3 regions of the Paenibacillus sp. Y916 genome follow, and region 2 is predicted to be linked to each of the others. Evidence: riboswitches for the same ligand, from Rfam matches in the RefSeq annotation. Region 2 holds a riboswitch; each other region holds the start of a gene.
The links. Region 2 has a riboswitch for thiamine pyrophosphate ahead of AC1TO9_RS13410 (ABC transporter substrate-binding protein). Riboswitches for the same ligand answer to the same signal wherever they lie in the genome.
Positions count from the first base shown of each region.

Region 1: another riboswitch for thiamine pyrophosphate. It lies ahead of AC1TO9_RS06835 (thiamine phosphate synthase); the one in region 2 lies ahead of AC1TO9_RS13410 (ABC transporter substrate-binding protein).
Region 3: another riboswitch for thiamine pyrophosphate. It lies ahead of AC1TO9_RS04575 (phosphomethylpyrimidine synthase ThiC); the one in region 2 lies ahead of AC1TO9_RS13410 (ABC transporter substrate-binding protein).

Region 1 covers NZ_JBXCJA010000002.1:546,612-553,539, forward strand. The annotation lists gene AC1TO9_RS06795 (HAD-IIB family hydrolase) at 1-443, opposite strand, end outside; gene AC1TO9_RS06800 (class I SAM-dependent methyltransferase) at 470-1,240, opposite strand; partial or broken gene AC1TO9_RS06805 (hypothetical protein) at 1,327-1,398, opposite strand; gene AC1TO9_RS06810 (GNAT family N-acetyltransferase) at 1,416-1,907, opposite strand; gene AC1TO9_RS06815 (thiazole biosynthesis adenylyltransferase ThiF) at 2,122-3,141, opposite strand; gene AC1TO9_RS06820 (thiazole synthase) at 3,138-3,905, opposite strand; gene thiS (sulfur carrier protein ThiS) at 3,907-4,113, opposite strand; gene thiO (glycine oxidase ThiO) at 4,107-5,252, opposite strand; gene AC1TO9_RS06835 (thiamine phosphate synthase) at 5,269-5,895, opposite strand; TPP riboswitch at 6,044-6,147, opposite strand; gene AC1TO9_RS06840 (immunity 53 family protein) at 6,268-6,555, opposite strand; gene AC1TO9_RS06845 (ribosomal maturation YjgA family protein) at 6,552-6,928, opposite strand, start outside.
Region 2 covers NZ_JBXCJA010000005.1:149,275-156,202, reverse strand. The annotation lists gene AC1TO9_RS13435 (TatD family hydrolase) at 1-678, opposite strand, end outside; gene AC1TO9_RS13430 (TVP38/TMEM64 family protein) at 671-1,333, shown strand; gene AC1TO9_RS13425 (ABC transporter ATP-binding protein) at 1,356-2,156, opposite strand; gene AC1TO9_RS13420 (ABC transporter permease) at 2,175-2,939, opposite strand; gene AC1TO9_RS13415 (thiamine-binding protein) at 2,936-3,229, opposite strand; gene AC1TO9_RS13410 (ABC transporter substrate-binding protein) at 3,311-4,315, opposite strand; TPP riboswitch at 4,416-4,527, opposite strand; gene AC1TO9_RS13405 (pyridoxamine 5'-phosphate oxidase family protein) at 4,674-5,093, shown strand; gene AC1TO9_RS13400 (glycoside hydrolase family 65 protein) at 5,150-6,928, opposite strand, start outside.
Region 3 covers NZ_JBXCJA010000002.1:97,098-104,025, reverse strand. The annotation lists gene AC1TO9_RS04580 (O-antigen ligase family protein) at 1-1,213, shown strand, start outside; TPP riboswitch at 1,296-1,405, shown strand; gene AC1TO9_RS04575 (phosphomethylpyrimidine synthase ThiC) at 1,506-1,754, shown strand; gene AC1TO9_RS04570 (hypothetical protein) at 1,756-1,884, shown strand; gene AC1TO9_RS04565 (CAP domain-containing protein) at 1,862-2,026, shown strand; gene AC1TO9_RS04560 (hypothetical protein) at 2,235-2,489, shown strand; partial or broken gene AC1TO9_RS04555 (hypothetical protein) at 2,758-2,847, shown strand; gene AC1TO9_RS04550 (DUF423 domain-containing protein) at 2,877-3,239, opposite strand; gene AC1TO9_RS04545 (DegV family protein) at 3,410-4,249, shown strand; gene AC1TO9_RS04540 (AI-2E family transporter) at 4,273-5,355, shown strand; gene AC1TO9_RS04535 (nitroreductase family protein) at 5,361-5,882, shown strand; gene AC1TO9_RS04530 (TetR/AcrR family transcriptional regulator) at 6,028-6,699, shown strand; gene AC1TO9_RS04525 (DUF4097 family beta strand repeat-containing protein) at 6,712-6,928, shown strand, end outside.

The DNA.
Region 1 (6,928 bases), on a different contig from region 2:
TTGGTCGCCGATAATATAAGTATTTTAACGATTCTTTCAAGAGATTCGACAGAAACCCTCTTAGCCAGTTTCATGGAATCTACATTATTTAAAATAGGATGATCCATTGCTCCAGTATATGCGTAATCCCAGTCACCATCGATTAAATAGGTAGCCTCATGATCTCGAATAAGCTCCTTGATCTGCCCTACTTGTTCCACCATAAATGAGTTTACGTGGATCACTTTTCCTTCTTTTGAAACAAGTGAACCATTCCCACCTATTAAGATATGATTATGAAACCTTTTATCAACAACTGGAAGCATATCGCGAATGGGCCGAGCTGAAGCGAAGATCACTTCATGACCTTCTTCTATTAATTGTTCTAAACGCTGTACTATCCCTTCTGATATCGGCTGCCCTTTGAAACAAATCGTTCCATCCAAATCAAATACAAATTTCAAATTTTCATCTCCCGTAGTACTCCTTCTTATTTTATAGCCACGACTCTTATTCTCTTATAGTCAGCAACCCAAGATTCACCGTCAAATAATGACTTTCTAGCGATATCGGCTATTCTTTCGAAAACACGTTTCTTGTCTGACTCCGTGAAACCTTTAAAAAACACATCGGCTGCAAGTCCATTTAACCAATGTGCTAGCCCATTCTCTCCATCTTCCAGTTGTGTAGGACGGTCAAAGTGAACCGCGTAGGTTACTCGGAAGCCCTGTTGTTCTAACAAATGGCTATATTCTCCTATACTCGGAAAAGACCAAGGGTTAAGCTCGTTCGCATCCACACCATAATCTTGTGCTAGTACATCAGTAATAGACTTTACTATAATCTCTATATTACCCTTCCCACCAAATTCTGCAACAAAACGGCCACCCTCTTCTAAAGCATTCCAGACACATGATATAACGTTCTCTGCATTCTTGATCCAATGTAAAGCAGCATTCGAGAATACAGCATTTACTTGTTGATCCAATGAAAAATTCTCAGCATTTCCGCTAATAAATTTGATGTCAGGGTACTTTCTTCTCGCTCTGTCCATCATTTCTTCGGATAAATCCATGCCTGTGACTGAAGCCCCTAATTGTGCAATTCCAAAACTTAAATCACCTGTTCCGCACCCCAGATCTAGAATTCTTTCACCTTTCTGAACATTTAATATCTCCAATATTCCTTTTCCGTACTGTGAAACAAACCCTAATTTATCATCATATAATTCCGGTTTCCATTCATGTATTGATCCCATCATGTACATCCTCCTTCATGACAATAATGTTGTTGAAGGTATTATTACATAAAAATGGTTATTGTTGAAATATATAAAACAAATAGCACTTATAGTTTATAGTAATAAACAAAAGGACAATCCCATGTATGAGAGTCGAAACTATCGTTAGGATTATCTCCTAAGAAGAAGTACTCATTTACAGGTACCTGATTTCATTCGTTAAAACGACCGATGTTTGGATTTGTTTATCCGGGACATTCCAGTATTTACGTAATAACTCCTCTTTAGATTCATTAGATACGACCTGGAACCCATATTTCTCATAGAATCCAATTGCCCAGAATGCTGACTCCCAGGTGCCAATGAGTAAAGGCTTCTTTGTTAAAGAAACCAAATAAACTAATAACTTACCACCCAAACCGAGATTACGTTGATTGGTCCTCACATAAGCATGGCGTATAAGGGAAACATCACCTTTTTCTTGCAATCCCATCACGCCAACAACCTTGTTATCCACTACATACCCCCAGAAAAGCACACCATTATTCATTTCTTCATTTAACTCTTCAAGAGACATATAAGGTTCATGGTATCTATCTTCTGGGATGATCCCTTTATATGCTTGAGCGGCATCATTTATGATGTCATATATAGATTTCACATCTTGTTCGTTACATAACCGAATCATGGACACAACACCTCCGTTTATAAAAAGTCTCTATAATCATTAAAATTGAAATATAATACATTATGTATTCCATTATATAGGTTAAGTTGTATATCAAGCTAGTTGATTTCCTACTGATCAAAGATAAGGTAAGCATTTTTCAAAAGAAGGAGAAGAGAAGTCCAGGATGACTCTCGTCACTGGGCTTCTCCCCTATTTTGAGCATGCCATAAGATCAACCTAAATATCGATGATACAAGCTCTTAGCTTCAGCAATATCATTCGTTCCGTGTACCAACACTCTTCCATCTTGAAAAATAGCCAACCTATGATTACCTGTATATAACGAAACCAGGTATGGGTTATACTCTACTCGATATCCTTGTTGAGCGAAAACTGCAACGAGTTTCACTAAATCTCGTCTTATCGGTACGGGTGGTCGAATCTGAACCGTATCTCTTCCACATAAGACGGCTGTTCTCGTATGATTTGACTCAGAAAGATAGGGATAGGTCGGCTTTTCTCCGCAGGAAAGACATGACAGCCTCTTCATGCTATGTACATTTATGGAAGAGTGCTGATTACTCCATAGATCGAAAGAAGTAAGTTTATTACGTAATGAAGATACATCCCCTACCAATAACTTCAAAGCTTCTGCTGACTGATAAGCGATAACCATTTGTACAGCTGGACTAATAATACCCACCGTGTCACAGGTAGCTCCAGCTAACGGTACGGTTTCGAGTAAGCAGTTCAGGCAAGGAGTCTCTCCAGGAATAATGGTATATGTGATCCCATAGCTACCGACACATGCTCCATAAATCCAAGGTACACGAACCTTTTGAGAAACATCGTTCATTAGCAACCGAGTATCAAAGTTATCTGTCGCGTCAATGATCAGATCGACACCCAAGACCATATATTGTATCTCACTTGTCGTAACGTCCATTACATGTGCATTCACTTCCACCATCGAATTAATCTCCATCAACCTTTGCCTCGCTGCAATAGCTTTGGGTATGCGTTGCTCCGCATCCGCTTCACAGTATAGTTGTTGGCGTTGCAGGTTACTCCATTCCACGTAATCTCGATCAACAATCGTTAGCTTGCCTACACCTGCTCTTACAAGTGCCTCTGCATTTCCTGTACCTAATGCCCCTGCACCGATAATCAGGACATGCTTCGTACCCAGCTTATGCTGTCCCGATTCTCCTATCGGTGCAAATAGCTTCTGTCGTGAATATCGTTCATTCAAGTGCTACTCCATCCTTCCATCGGACTACTAGCAGATGCATATCGCTTCTTCGGAATTCGACCCGCTTCAAATCCTAATCTACCCGCTTCAATCGCGAGTTTCATTGCTAGAGCCATCTTCACAGGATGCTGCGCTCCTGAAACAGCCGTATTCAGTAATACCGCATCGGCTCCAAGCTCCATAGCAAATGCCGCATCAGCAGGACTACCAATACCCGCATCTACAATGATCGGCACCGTTGCTTGCTCAATAATGAAGCTAAGATTCAAAGGATTAATAATACCCTGACCCGAACCTATCGGGGATGCACCTGGCATGATGGCATGAACACCTAATTCTTGTAGTCTTTTCGCTAATAACACATCATCTGATGTATAGGGTAGAACGATAAATCCTTCCTCTAGAAGCATTTCCGAAGCTTTTAACGTCTCCAGTGGATCTGGCAACAGCGTCTTCCAATCACCAATCACTTCGACTTTAATCATGTCGCACAGCCCAGATGCTCTCGCTAATTTCGCGATGCGAACGGCTTCCTCAGCTGTTGAAGCACCTGCTGTATTCGGGAGTAGTGTATACCTATTAATATCTAACATTTCCAAAAAATTAGGCTGACTCGCCTCAAATATATTCATACGTCTAACCGCAAACGTCAAAATTTGTGCCTCAGATACATCAACGGCTTCTTTTTGGACCTCAAAGCTTGGGAATTTCCCTGTTCCTAATAGCAATCTTGAACTAAATTCATGTGTTCCTATCTTCAACAAATTAGCCACCTCCTACGAAATGTACAATCTCAATTCGATCTCCATCTGCCAAGCATGTCGTCTCATGATCTGATTTCTCTAAGATCTGCTGATTCCACTCCACAATAACAACCTTAGATTCTAATTCAAAATGCGACAATAATGCTGTAACTGTCGTACATGTATTAGCGACTTCGACCTGTTCACCATTAATTTGTAACTTTAGCATATAGTCACGACCTGTTCCCGCTTAACATTCTGATGCCGATCGACACGAAACGATTCTATAGACAAGTTCTTTTCCTTCTTTCCTTCTGCCCAATCTGCCACAATGGTACCCGTAATTGGCCCAAGTAGAATTCCTTTACGATAATGACCCGTTGCTACATATAACCCTTTCAAAGTCGGATGCTCACCCAAATAAGGTAACCCATCTAATGTCTGCGGACGGAGACCACTCCAAGCCTGTTCCCACTCCGCCTCCACGATACCTGGTAAGATCCGTTTTGCAGCATCTAATAGTTTAGAAATCCCTCCAATTGTAGCCCTGCGATCATAACTATGTTCCACCATCGTAGCTCCAACTACGAGTCGTCCTCCTTTCTTCGGGACGAGATAACAACCATCACTAAACACGGTAGATTTCAATAACGGAGAATGACTAAGCACAGAGAAACACTCTCCTTTGACTGGATACATCTCACAAGTTAATCCAGCTTGCTTAAGCAGAGAATCACTCCAAGTCCCAGCAGATATCACAACTTGATTAGCGTGAAGCTCTCCTTCGCTTGTAACTACCCCAGTAATACGCTCTTGATCACAGAGAAGTGATTTAACCTCAGTAAATTCCTTTATTTCTGCTCCAAGTACTACCGCTGCCTTCGCCAATGCAAGACATAATTCAGGTGCATCAACATGACTATCTTCTTCTGCGAACATTGCTCCCTCTATATCTGCGGATATTTTGGGCTCACGTTGTCCTACCAGCTCTTGAGATAACCACTCCGCTTGTTCTCCCACTTGCTTTTGAAAAGCTAGAATACGCTGAACTTCTTGCATATCATCCTTAGTTGCAGCTAGCCGAAACATCCCTTTGCGTTTCAAGCCGATATCTATTCCAGTCAAGTCCTTTAAATCCTTCGCTAGCTGTGGAAATAACGTCCGACTGGCACGCGCCATCTCGAACATCGGGCCTGCTTCAGTGATCTCTGCCTGTACAGCAAGCATACCCGCTGCCGCACTCGAAGCTTGGCTACCCAAGCGATCTCGCTCTAATAAGATAACTTTCATTCCCCGCGCAGACATATAATAGGCAATTGAACTCCCAATAACACCGCCACCGATAATAATGACATCCAATTGTTTCATTCTAGTCAATAACCTCCTACTTTTTTTTAGCATAACCTTTCATATCCAATGCCTCTCGATAATTGTGTACTGCACTTAACGGATCATCTGCTGCAGTAATCCCTGATAATATTGCAATACCTGCTGCTCCAGTTGCGACAATCTGCTGCACATGATCGGGCTTAATACCTCCGATCGCAATAACTGGAATAGGAACACTTTTCACCACTTCCTTTAACTTCTTCGTTCCTCTAGCTTGCTGTCCGGGCTTAGAAGCTGTTGGGAAGATATGCCCAAACACTAGATAATCAGATCCTTGCTCACTCATCTCCACTGCCTCTTGAACATCGTGAACAGAACGTCCTATTCGCAATTCAGAGAAAGCTTTCCTCACTGCCTGCACTTCTAGGCTACGGTAGCTTAACTGGACTCCCCCAGTTCCAGCGGCATAAGCCACATCAACTCGGTCGTTTATGATCACTTTACTAAGGGGTACTCCACCTGCTCTTAAAGCCAATACCCCTGCCCAAAGTTCAGCTGCATGACTTGATTTCTCCCTTATATGAAATGCCGTTACAAAAGGATGAATAAGTGCCGCAATCCTTGCAAAGTGTTCTAACTCAGACTGACCATTCGAGATCACATGTAATTCTCGTGCTGACATCGCACTCCCTCCCTATTTTCTCGTATGACGAATCTCAGATAAGATGGAACAGCGAAAAGGCCACCCTCTGCAATAGAAGGTGGCCTATAACTATAGTCAAAAGAATGCAGACGTATATACGCATATACGCATACAAAAATATCTTAACCAAAGCTCAAGCTCACTTCCCTACGCTGGTATAATCCAGATCAGGTTCAAAGGGTTTGGAATCACACATTCCGTCTCAGCCAAATAGCACCCCTAGTGATCTAACGTATTCAATTGGATACATACTAACACAATTATTGGAACTTTAGAATCTCTTTTTTTAGATTCTTTGAAATTGAGAACCCCACGAACTCCCCATTAAGATATTTTTATGGTATCTCTCTGCTAGCTTTCCGCCCATTCCTTAAAGATCTGTATCATCTCTTCTAAATTTCTCAATCCACCTGCACCTTCGAAATATCCATCTTTGATCCAACATCTCACCCAATCATGATCATCTCGATCAATAATAATTTCGTCTAACGTTTTTCCCTCTAATTCAGTCTCAAGTAAAGGTACCGTTAATCTCCATCCGGGAGTGTCTATCGATTCAATCTTCAAAATATGGGTCTGCTCCCACTCATCATCACAATGATTCTCATACCAACCTTCTAACCATTTCAGGTTGCTCATCTTCTTCCTCCTCGGTTAAACAAGTAATAATCCATAATACAAGAACAAGCGATCCCAGCCACATATCGGATTAAATCAATGACTAAGAAACCTTTTCCTAATATTAATGCTCCCAATAGTGTTGATCGTATTCCAATAATCCAATCCGCTTGATATAACTGACTGAATTCAATACTAAAGCTAAAGATTAAACTTAAACAAACAGACACAAGTAATCTTTGCTGTAAGAACAATATCCGACAACCGAAGTAAACCATACTTGCCCACAAAGCATCTCCGAAATGTCGTGATACAAATAAGGGTAATACATCTGAAAAGGTCCTCGAACAAATTCCTAAAGTCATTACTATAAAGAATAGAAATATGTATACTA
Region 2 (6,928 bases):
TCCAGAGAAGGGTCCTTCAAAAGGCCAGGGTCCATCGGTTTCCGCCATGACCTGCTCTTTCGGATAGAGGCGGGCTAATTCTTGTATTTCAGCTTCATAAAGAATATCTGGCGTGAAGGATATATAATAACCGTTATTCGCCATACGCTCTATAGTATCCGCGGAACCTTTGAACCAGTGAAAATGCGCTTGGGTTACGCCATACTTTTCAAGTAAGTTACATGCTATATTTGCATCGTCATATACGGCATGTAGTATAATGGGCTTATCGTATATGGCGGCGAAAGAAATAAATTGTTCCAGCAGGGCGATGTAAGGTGTTTGGTCAAAAGGTTGTCCAGTTTCCTGCGCTTCTAGCTGTGAATAATAGGGAAGACCAACTTCCCCTACAGCGATCATGTCATGATGATGATCCTTCATCCATGACAACAGTTCGGCAACCTCTTCTGATGTCGGCAGGGGTTGCTCAGGATGGAATCCAAAGGCAGGATGAACGAGAGTAGGATGTAATTTAGCAATCTCCAGATTGCGGATGCTGGATTGGAGATTCATGGATACAGCGATAACCCCAGTCACACCATCATTGGACAACTCTGCAAGGTGCAATGCTTGCTCCTCACTATAGGAATCAAGGTGAATATGGGCATCAATGATTGGAATGTAAGTTGGAATGTTCATGATAAATGACCTCCTAAGAGAAATATTGAAATGGAGTCGGTCTGTATTTATGACAAATATGATAGATCAAGCGATTGATTGGCTTTTAAACTTTACAGGATTAGAGGGGATTGCCATTATCCTTCTAACGCTCATACTAGCGATCATTCAGAACTTTCTAGGTATCTTTCCATTTGCTACATTGATTGTGCTTCACATATCGATACTAGGAGTTAAGGCGGGATTGATGGCTAGCTGGCTAGTAGGCTCTGTGGCTGCGATCGTTGTTTTTATTATCTGCAAATATTTCTTTCATGATTGGTTTAACCAAAGATGGGGCAAGCGGCTAAAGAGATACGAGAAATGGCAGTATGGCTTTGATAAATATGGAGCATGGGCGATTATATTTCTTCGTACTTTACCCGTCATGCCCAACAACATCATCGCTTTTATGTCTGCTTTATCACCCATCAAGGTGTCTACGTATACCTGGTCCTCTATTGTAGGAGTACTCTCGCATATATGGTTATTCGGTATCATTAGTTCCTCGCTCGTTTTCCCCGACATGGACTTGCGAAAGTTGATCATATCATATGTCATTTTTTGTAGTGCCCTTATTATGGCTTTTGTAGTTACTCATTATAGAAGCTTAAGCAAAATACGTGGACAGAGATAGGGATGCGAATAGTTCGTAAATCCTATCTTTTTTGCTCTTCTTTCATCAACTGCGACAATTCCCGTTTCAGCTTTAGAAAGGTAGGATCATCAGTAAGCTCTTCTCGTCGTGGTCGAGGGAGCGGTACATCTACAACTTGCAATACAGATCCAGGTCGATTGGAGAATACATAAATACGGTCGGATAGTAGCAAGGCCTCCTCGATATTGTGAGTGATGAATAAGACAGAGCGCTGATTCTCTTCCCAAATATTAAGGAGCCAACGTTGCATATCACTTCGGGTCAAGGCATCCAAGGCACTGAAGGGTTCATCTAGGCATATTAGTTCTTCTGGGCTGAGAAGTGCTCGCAGGAATGCAACTCGTTGTTGCATGCCACCAGATAGTGTATGGGGATATGCCTGTTCGAATCCGGACAGCCCCACCTTAGCAATCCACTCCCGAGCTTCCTTACGAGCGTCTTTCTTGGAAGTGCCCTTTATTTCTTGTGCAAGAATGACATTATCTTCAATGGTCCGCCAAGGAAATAGAGCAGGTTGTTGCGGCATGAAGCTAATGTGGCCTCGTTCTCCTGTGACATCGCGTCCTTTCATCCATACTTCGCCAGAATCGGGTTGTACTAATCCTCCAATAGTATGGAACAGCGTACTTTTTCCACATCCTGAAGGTCCGACGATAGAGACAAATTCTCCATGTTCCACGGTAAGGGAAACACCATTCAGCACAGATAGTTCTTGACCTTGTTTGCTGAAGCTTTTGTGTATATTAGTAACTTGTAATGCTTGTGATGCTGAATGGACATTAATGAGAAACACATCCTTCATAAGTTAGTAATGTTAGGCTTATTTGTGTTCTTGACGTGGCTTCCAGCGGACTAACCACTTCTCTAGCAGACCTATAATGGCGAACATCAGGAAGCTAAGAACAATAATTATGGAGATTGCGATAAACATGCGATCCGTACGATAACTAGCTTTCTGTAGCATCATATAATAACCGATTCCTTTATCGGATCCGATCCATTCTGCAATGACTGCACCCATCACACTATACGTCGCTGCGATCTTAATTCCTGAGAAAAGAACAGGGAGTGAATGGGGAAGCTCTAATTTTAAGAAGATTTGTCTCTTGCTTGCTCCAATCATACGCATATAGCTAAGCATGGTTGGATCCGTTTGTCTCAGTCCACCCATCATCGCAATAGCTATCGGGAAGAAGCAGACCAGCGTAATGACGATAATTTTGGGAAGCAGACCGAACCCGAACCAGATCATCAGTAGTGGAGCAAGAGCGATGGTCGGTACATTTTGACTGAGAATGAGTAAAGGATATAAGGCCGACTTTAGAAAAGGAATCATATGCAATACAATGGCGACAAACAGACCTACCGAGGATCCAATGAGGAACCCAACACCAGTTAACCTTGCTGTTGCTAAAGTATGTTCCCACAATCCAGCTGATTGAGAGAAAGTCTCACGAACAATATCAGTTGGAGAGGGAAGAATCCATTTCTCAATTTCAAAGAAAGTTGTACATAGCTGCCATATCAGCAATAACAAGAAGACCGCCACGAAGGGCGGCCAGATTTTGTTCCACCACAATCTCATGGACGATATTTCTCCGTTAACTTATCCATGCTGATCCCGTTTGGATTGTGTGCGATCTTAATCTGAGAAATGACACTTGGACTCCCTGCCGCTACAAGGGCCTCGTGCATATTCTTCACAATGTCTAACAACTCGCTAAGCTCACCTTCCATTGTCGTCTCTAGAGGGTGAACTTCATGTTTCACTCCGGATTGTTGGATGACCTCAATTGCACGATCTACATAAGGAATGGAATCTTCATTTCCAGGTGTCTTGGGAATAACTTGAATGCTCAATAATGTGTTTGCCATAATATAAGTTCAATCCTTTCGAATACGGTTCTCGGTAATCTTCGTGCTGAAAAGCTGACTTTTTGAACTCGCACTTATAGGTTACTCAGGTAAAAACTCATTCGTATATGCCTGTTTAATTTCAATCTGTTTATCCAGAAGATTATGACTTAGCATCCAATCGGTATAGCCCTGCCATACTTCGACTTTTTGTTCACCCCAACGAGGGGCATCGTCTGTGTAACGTGGACTAAGCCACTTCTGACTTGCGAGAACAAGATCCTTATCTAACTCAGGAACTGCGTTACTAAGTATATTAGCAGCCTCTTCTGGTTTATCAATGGTTAGCTGATAGCCTTTCGTTGTTGCTCTGAGGAAAGCTTTGACTAATTCAGGATCATCCTTGATCTGCTTCTCATTCGTTACAATGACAGGCGTGTAATAGTCTAGTTCCGCAGCATAATCTTTAACATATAACATGTCGATTGGATCATTGCGGAGCTCTGCTTCAATACCTGTCCATGCATAGAAGATCCATGCGAAATCGATATCACGCTTAACCGCCGTGAAGAAATCGGCATCACCCATATTGATCATCTTAACCTTCTTAACATCCGCCTTTTCGTTCTCCATGATGGAGCCCATGATAGCCTCTTCTACAGGCGAACCCCAACCTCCATAACTTTTACCTTCAAAGTCCATGGGTGATTTAATGTTTCGATCTACGGGTGCGGCGAAACCGGACGTATTATGTTGAATGACTGCGGCAATAGAGACGAGCGGGACGTCCTGTGTTCTAGCTAGTGTCACACTTTCTTGATAGCTTATTCCAAAAGGTACGGCCCCTGAAGCGACCATCGTATCGGCTCCGCCTGCACCTGGTTGGACTATCTCAACATTAAGACCTTCTTCTTCATAATATCCTTGATCTTTCGCTACATATAGACCTGTATGATTAGTATTAGGAGTCCAGTCTAAGACAATTTTGACGTCTTGTAGTTTCTTACTAGTCTGTGCATTTTGTTCATTCTTATTTCCTCCACAACCCGCTATTACGAGTATTAGTAAGAATGTAAATAGTAACGACATTGCTCTTTTCTTGCTCATTCTGCTCTCTCCTCTATTGGACTGGTTGTTCCATGTCCTATTCGTATACAAAAAAGCGCCCCGTAATCGGGACGCATGTAGGCGCAAGATAGATATGGATATAATCATATCAGATACGTTCCTACGCTGGCATTATCCAGATCAGGTATAAGGGTCAGTGTCTAGTGGGACACAATCTCAGCCGGCCAATTCCAGCACCCCTGTACTTATGAAGTTAAGGCATTCTACGTCATTATAATCGACTATGCTGGGGGTGTCCAGCTAGGAATTGTTCAAATCTTGATTCGTATTTTAATAGGTGGGTACAATAAATCATATGGTTTAAGTACATTCAACAAGAGGAAGGGGAATACCATTCATGATGGACAACAAGATAATAGAGCAGGATATAACGAAGATCTTAGACAACAATAGGATTTGTTCTCTGGCAACTATTGAAGGCAATAAGCCAAAGCAGAGATATATGATGTTGTATAATGAAGGATTGAGCATTCATTTGGTAAGCGATCGGAGAACGCATAAGGTAGAGGAGTTGAAGAATAATCCAAACGTATCTTTGCTGATAGGGTATGAAATCGGAGGGACTAAAGAGGTAGTTGAGATGGAAGGAACCTGTTCGATTAGCACAGATGATAGTTTGAAGCGAAAATGTTGGAATGATGATTTAAAGGAATGGTTTGACGGACCAAGTGACCCTAATTATGTCATTCTTGATATCCAACTCGCAAATATTCTGTATACGGATAAGGATGGAAAGCAAAGAAAGTGGATTGCCTGAAGTAGTAAAAGACCCCCACATCCGGGCTGCGGATTGTGGAGGTCTCTTCATATATATTATAGATCGACTTGGATATGACTCAATCCATTGACGGTGTAATCCTTACCGTAAACATTCACACTAGCAGGAACTTCCGTCTCATTCGTAACGGTCACATCATGCTCGCTAACGGTTACTTTTAGGAGCGAATGACGGAACATGACTTTGAACGAGAATGACTTCCAATGTCCAGGGTTGAATGGGTTTAAGTGTAGAACACCATTCCGTACACGCAATCCTCCAAATCCATGAACAACAGACATCCAAGTACCAGCCATGCTCGTCGTATGACAACCATCTTCGGTATCATTGTTATAATTGTCGAGATCTAAGCGAGAGGTGCGAAGATACATCTCGTAAGCTTTCTCTTTATATCCCAGTTCGCAAGCAAGAATCGAATGCACACAAGGAGATAAGGAAGACTCATGCACGGTAAGAGGCTCGTAGAAATCGAAGTTACGTTTAACTGTATCTAAATCGAATTGGTCTCTTAGAGTGAATATTCCTTGCAATACGTCAGCTTGCTTAATGTAAACAGAACGTAGGATACGATCCCAAGACCATTGCTGATTCAATGGCAAGTTAGACGGATCTAATTCGCTAACTGGTGTAAGGTCTTTATCCAAGAATCCATCCTGCTGTAAGAAAACTTGGCGTTCTTCATCATATGGATAGTACATTTTAGCAATAATATCGTTCCACTTGGTTGTTTCATCTTCAGTTAATTGTAACTTAGTTATAACTTCTTCATAAACGGTCGGATCATTCTTGTGCAGGTCATTCAGCACTTCCGACGTGTATTTCAACGTCCATACTGCGATACTATTCGTATACCAGTTATTATTGACATTGTTCTCGTATTCATTAGGTCCAGTAACACCTAACATCATATATTGGTCTTTGGCAGGAACATAATTGACACGTTCTTCCCAGAATCGCGAAATTTCAGCAAGAACTTCAAGACCATATTGGCCAAGATAAGCAGTATCCCCTGTATAATTGACATAGTTGTAAATAGCATAAGCTATAGCGCCATTACGGTGGATTTCTTCAAAAGTAATTTCCCATTCGTTATGGCACTCTTCTCCATTCATAGTTACCATAGGATATAAGGCACCTTTGCTGAAGCCGAGTTTCTTGGCATTTTCTTTCGCTTTTTCTAAGTGCTTGTAACGATAGACCAACAGATTCCGAGCAATGGATTCGTCAGCTGTACTTAGATAGAAGGGGAGACAGTAAGCTTCGGTATCCCAATAAGTACTTCCGCCGTATTTCTCACCTGTGAACCCTTTAGGCCCGATATTGAGTCGATCATCTTCTCCGTTATAAGTCTGATTAAGTTGGAAAATATTGAATCGAATCGCCTGTTGTGCTGCAACATCACCCTCAATAACGATGTCACTCTCACTCCATTTTTCAGCCCAAGCAGTAATATGCTCTTCAAGTAGAACTTGGAATCCCGCCCCCATGGCAGATTGAAGAACGTTCCGCGCTACGCTAAGTAATTGATCCTGATCATGATCGCGGGAAGTGACATTCGCTACATATTTATATAGGACAATCTGTTCTTTCTCCTGGACATCCAGTTTAAAAGAATGAGCAACATATTTTTCTTTATCGATTGTTTCCGGTGTGATCGTAACAGGAGTACCATTCTTGAGTACTGTATATGCCATGACAGAGGTAACGTGGAAATCAAGCTTCTTTGTTTTGATCGTTAGTGTTGCATCTGCTGTTGTCACTTCTTTGGACACTTCTAACCAGAACTTCTCATCGTAGTTAGAGTCTTTGTTAGA
Region 3 (6,928 bases), on a different contig from region 2:
GGACAGTAAGCCACTGCGTTGGAACTGGAATAAGACGGGGCTACGCCTTGGATATTTCGCAGTGTTAGGAATCGGCACTGTATCTCTGTTGTTCATCTTGATCGGTTATATCACGTCGAATAATGCCGCTGTGAAAGCAAATAACCTAATTAATGTTAGTCAATCCTACGAAGAGTTGAAGGCACCAATGGTTAAAGCTTTGGATAAGCGCCCGAGCCATCCGGAGTCCGCGATATATCTGTCCTCGCTTGATCAGGAGGTGTTTAGGCAGACTCAAAACGAGCAGTTCCTTGAAGAGTCCTTTCATGTGCTGATGCGCGCCCTTAAGGACGAGCCTTACAACAAGCAGTTGCTGACGCAGTTAGCAGCTTACTATGATCTTAAAGGGCAAAGTGACCTTGCTCAGGCGGTCTATCGTGACAATGCCAACAAGTTCGTCTGGGATATTGATTGGTATGATGCACTGATTAGACACTCATTTGCGATGGGAGACCAGGCACATACCCTCAAGGATGATGTTCTGAAACAGGAGTATTTCAATACAGGGCTCGAGACATACGAACAGGTTGTGGTCGGTGTGGAGTATTTGAAGACACTCCCTCCGGAGCAGATGCAGGGACGTCCGTTCTCCATCACTCCGACCATCGCTCTGAATACGGGTAAAATACAGCTGATGTTAGGAGAACCTGTAGTGGCCGCTACTACATTGAAGCGTGGCTTCAATGAGAATTACGCAGATATCATAAACAGGGAGAATCTCTGGGAGATGGACTGGTACAGCGCTCTCATCAGTCGCTCTTATGATCTGGGGCAGGTGGCTCACACACAGAAAGACAGTGTTAACAAGCAAGCTAATTTCAACATTGGGCTTGAGGCCTACAGCCACGTACTGGCGGATTTGGAATATTTGAAGACTCTATCTTCTGAAGAACTGCAAGGAAGGTCGCTTACGGTTGCTCCGGCTGTAGCACTGAATACAGGCAAAATACAATTTATGTCTGAACAATTGGAAGCGGCTATAGCTACGCTACAGATTGGTTTGAGCGAAGATTATACCAATGCAACAAACCGTGAAATTGCTCGTTGGTATTTGGCTGCACTAAAGAAGAATAACAGTGTCCCAGATCAGGTCGTTTATGACCGTCTGATTGCGGCTGATCCTGCGGAAGCCGCACAGATTGATGAAATCGCGGATTTACAGCTTAAACTTTAAAAGGTTGTTGAATGTATCTAGATGGTCATTTGGGAATTTAGTATTGCTTTATCTTGTTACTTCGTTATACATTAACTAACAATTACATCGTAACGGGAGCTTGGTGTGCCAGGCTGAGAGGATAGTGATCAACTATCGACCGTCAAACCTGATCTGGGTAATGCCAGCGGAGGAAATGGAGTTCTATTTGTCTATTTAAGACTGCCTCTTTCTCTGAGGCGGTCTTTTTTCTGCTTGTTGAATAGAATTTGCTCCGCTTGATCAAATCACCTTACTTATAGGAGGAAATGAAATGACAAGCGAAATGAAGAAAGAATCTGTTAATCTATCAGCTTTTCCAGGAAGTAAAAAAGTGTATGTAATGGGGTCTCGTCCAGATATTCGTGTTGGATTGCATCCCAATCGATTATCGTGGATTAAAGAAGCTGCTGATTTAGCTAAAGGGCATAAGGGAGCACAGGACCGTGATAATGCACTATCTAAAGCTCGGTTCGAATTCCGCTGGCGTGATCAGTTCCATCTGTGGACCGAAGTTCTGTAGCATGCGAATTTCTCATGATATTCGAGATTCAACTAGACAGAAGGAACAAGAGGAACAGGCTACCATAAGAAATGGCCTATTGAATAAAGCGAACGAATTAAAAGAGGGTGGAAGCGTCATTTATAAATGAAACTATTCAAATATTTGATCTGACGAATGTTGTACGTATACGAAACGGGCTGAATGTTCTAGAATGGAATAACACTGCGGCGAATGCAGCCAGAGATCATAGCCAAGACATGGCGTTGCGTAACTATTTCAGCAGGCTATAATAAAGTGATATATGCGTACTCTGGTTGGCTAAATTCTTCGGGACATCGAAGCAATTTACTTTAGTCCTCTTTTGAAACGTTGGGTGTAGGTGTTGCACTTGGTATTAGTTCCAGTGATTATCATATATATTACACACAGAATTTCTTTACACCGCTATGATATTAAATCATGATCTATTATAAATAGGCACAGAAGGGGAATATCATCTTGACAGAAGAACGAGCTCAAAATGCAGTGGTTGTCGTAACAGGAATCCCTACCGATTTACTTGCGGTAGATGCTCAAAGCCATGAAGATTGTTATATTGTTGTATCAAACTTATCAGGAAAGACATATCACGTTGAAACAACTGAAAAAGTGCAAAGCTATACGGCAGAAGAAGCAAGTGATATGAAGGTTATTGGAGAACACGATGGGTTATGTGTATATGAAATGATACCTTGGTGGAATAAGCTTGTTTAATTAGAGATAGATTGTTCCGGTTGAATTTCATCCATTACTTCATGAACCAATGATAGCCTACAGGCTATCATTGGTTTATTTCTTGACCGTATAGAAAATATCATTGGTGAATGAAGAAGTGAGGGTGGATAGGAATCGGAGAATGATAATATGGATAATATGGAATCCCAAATCCCCCAACCGAAAACATATGGTCCGCTAGGTAATCTTCCGCTTTTAAACATTGAAGAGCCAATTCAGTCATTACTCAAACTTTCATATGAGTTCGGCCCCATTCCGTGGTTTCCCGCAGACACGTAGAATACTAATGCAAGAAGGAAAGATACTGGGAGAAGCGCATCTCTATTTCGGATGTAGAGAGTTCATTAGAAAAAGCTTATCTTGTTCTTAGATTACAGTGATGATAACCATGACCCAGCCAATCAAGAAGGCTACACCACCAAGTGGTGTAATCGCCCCTAACTTTTTTATTCCGCTGAGACTTAAGGCGTACAGACTACCCGAGAATAGGATAACTCCAGCGAAGAGGAACCATCCTGCCAGGACAATAAGAGAAGAGTTAGCAGAACTATCCGCAAGTAGACCAAGTACCAATAACCCCAGTGCGTGAGCTATATGGTATTGTATCCCTGTCTCGTAGACCTTCATTTGATCTGGAGATAACTTCTTCTTTAATGCATGTGCCCCAAAGGCCCCTAAGGCTACAGCCAAAAACATTAGTATACTGCCGAGTAATAGTAATACATTCATACAAACGACCTCTTTTCCAATTGATTCTGCTAATTGTTAGCATATCACTCTTTAATGATAAATGATAAATTGATTCTCTCTAATGCGAAAGATATAATAAGGTATGACAGTGTATTGCAGTTAAATGTTAGGAAATCATAATTGAGGTTATAAGGAGCGTAATTATTGTTATGCCGATCAAGATTATTACAGATAGCGGTTCTGACTTACCGGTAGAGTATATTAAGCGGTTTAATATTTCCATCGTCAATTTATCAGTACATTTCCAGAATGAGTGTATGCCTGGGGATATGGATGCAGAAACATTTTACACTAAAATGAAAGAATCTCGGGAATTGCCGACTACGGCTAGTCCCAGTCCACAAGATTTTCTTGAAAAGTTCAAAGAAGTGAAAGAGGGAACGGATATTTTGGTCATTTGCATGTCCTCTAATATCAGTAGTACTTACCAGGCTGCGATGATTGCTAAAGAAATGTATGTTGAAGAAGGGCATAGTAATAGCATTGAGGTGTTAGACTCTAAAACCTTCTCGGGTGGGTTATCGCTAGTTGTTGGCTTGGCAGCAAAATGGTCTGAATCTGCTACAAGTTTACACGATCTAAAAGAGAAAGTGGTTCATCAAATACAGGAGGTCAAGGCTTATTTTACTTTGGAGACCTTGGAGAACGTCATCAAAGGGGGACGACTAAATCGATTGTCCGGTGCGGTCGCATCCATGCTTAATATCAAGCTTTTACTCAAAATCAGCGAAGAGGGTACAGTGGAAGTAGTGGAAAAAACACGTGGTATTCAAAAAGCAATTACGAGTCTGTTATCGCGATTAGATGAGAAGCAACATGATTATGAGAATGCCGTTATAGCCATCGTGCACAGTAATTGTGAGAGTCGAGCACTTGAAATTAAAGAACGGATTCTTGAGAAATATCCTTTTAAAGAAGTATTATTCTCGAATATGGGTCCAATAATGGGTACATATGCAGGAGAAGGCGGGATAGGGTTAGCATTTTAGTAGATTAATTTGGAGGAGACCATTTGACGAAATTGAATAAATTCATTAAATTATGTATCGGAATAATCTTAGTGCTGCTTATTATTTATTTGGTTTCACTTGTTGATTTTGTCTTCCAACCGATACTATCATTATTTAGTATGATGATTATTGTACCTTTTTTAATGGCAGGCTTTTTTTATTATTTGCTTCGTCCATTGGTAGATCTAATGGAACGCAAGAAAATTGTTCGTCCGCTAGCCATCCTGATCATATATGTTGTTATTGCCATTTGCATTGTAGGATTTATAATCGGTGTATGGCCATCATTGGTTACTCAATTGACGAACTTAGTTGTTAACGCACCAAGCCTATTTAATTCTCTAGGTCATCAACTAGGAAAGCTTGAACAGAATGGTTTTCTAGCTGCCATTATTCCAGAGAATGCCGACCTTATGTCACAAGTAACAGACTATCTTAATAAAGGATTCACATTCTTAACCAATTACATTACAGGTTTGTTCTCGTTCTTCTCTAATTTCGCTATTATCCTCTTCACGTTTCCGATCTTTCTGTTCTATATGCTGAAAGAAGGTGAGAAATTCGGAAAGAAAATGGTTAGTTTCTTACCTATACGGTTTCGGGAAGATGGTCACGAAGTCATGGGTGAGATTGACCATGCGCTAAGTGGATTTATCGTAGGAAGAGTCACTGTCAATGTAGCTCTAGGTGTTCTAATGTACATCGGATTTCTCATTATTGGTCTACCTTATGCGCTTTTACTGACTGTCATCGCGGTGATCTTGAACTTCATTCCTTTTGTAGGAGCGATACTCTCTTCTGTACCTATCGTCATTATCGGACTAGTGCAATCGCCTGCTATAGCCATATGGTCGCTTATTATCATTTTGGTAGCGCAACAAGTTCAGGACAATATTATTGCACCTTATATTTTTGGCAAACAGCTTGATATTCATCCATTGACGACAATCATACTCATATTAGCAGGTGCTGATTTATTCGGAATGGTAGGTGTCATCGTTATTATTCCAATGTATGTCGTTATCAAAATTGTAGTTTCTAAAGTGTACTTGAGGTTTTTCAAGAAAGCTTGGGAAGAGGTGTAGTGATCATGGACGTTCTTACAGCCATTAACAAACGGAGAGAGATTACACGCTTTAAAGATACTCCTTTACCAGAGGAATTACTGGAAAAGCTTACAAAAGCTCTTTATTTGTCTCCAACTGGTAATAACCTACCTTCTAGAGAATTTGTTCTATTGACCAACAAAGATACACTTACACAATTGAGTACAGCGACACCTTATGTAAAATGGCTTGAACAGGCTACTGCAGCTGTTGTCATCATTGGGAATCCAGACGTAAGCAAATACTGGTTGCAAGATGCTTCGATTGCAGGAGGTTATCTTTGGTTAGCTTCGGTATCATCGGACTTGGGAGCTGCTTGGGGTGCTATTTATCATTCGGAGGATCATGAAGAATCTACTAAGCGGGAAGATTATGTTCGTCAAATCTTAGGAATCCCGGAACAACATCGTGTTGTAGCTATTATTGGCTTAGGCTATCCAGATATAGAACCTGCTCCGAAAGAAATGTATCCACTTGATTTAGTATTACATTTGGAAAAGTATTAGGATGAATATAGCATCAACAATGGACCTTCAGGAAACTCTGAAGGTCCATTGTTGTAATATGCATCAGAGATTTAAGTATTGACATGGAAGTATTTTCACATTAACATAGATACCAACGGTCGGTATCTAAATGGAGGGGGATTTTATGGCTAGAAATAAATATCCAGAGCGGACATTGGAGCACATATTATCAGTATCAGCAATATTGTTCAAAGAAAGGGGATTTGAGAAGACGAGTATCCAAGACATCATTAATGAACTTGGGATGTCCAAGGGTGCGATTTATCATCACTTCAAATCTAAGGAAGATATTCTGGATGCGGTGATGGAGAAGCAGTTTACATATGCAGCAGAAATACTTCATGATCTGATTCAAAATACGCAAGCACCAAACGCTAAAGAGAAGCTGATCATTATTCTGGAAAGTATTGTGGCAGATATCGATGTGCATTCGATCGACAGCGTCTTAAGTACACAAATTAAAAATCCTCAATTTGTCGTAACAGGCATTAAAAACGGAGTGATGAATGATGCTTCAATTATTGCTCGAATTTTGATGGATGGAAAACAAGATGGGTCCATTTCGACAGACTATCCAATAGAATGTGCGGAAGTGTTTATGCTTCTTGTGAATATATGGATCAACCCAATTCTGTTCGAGCGAAATTTTGACGAAACGATCACTCGTTTAAAGTTTCTTCAAAAAATGATGGGATTATTAGGTGCTGATATTGTAAGTGATCAACTGATTCAGAAAATTACAGACCGTCATTCTGATATTGGAGGATTTAAAATTAATAAGATGGAAATCGAATAGGGGTGAATATTAGTGTTTACGAATAGTGAAATGATATTTCGTAGTAGACAGAATATTGAAGAAGTTGTTTCTTCCATATCTCTAGATTGGTTAAATGGGGAAGTACGGATTCTACAAGGTGAGACGGACGATGTCCATATCATTCAATACACGAATACTAACTTTCCTGACAAGAAGCTTGCTCACATTGAGTTCAATTCCGGATTTCTAAGCATAATCGATGGTAGAA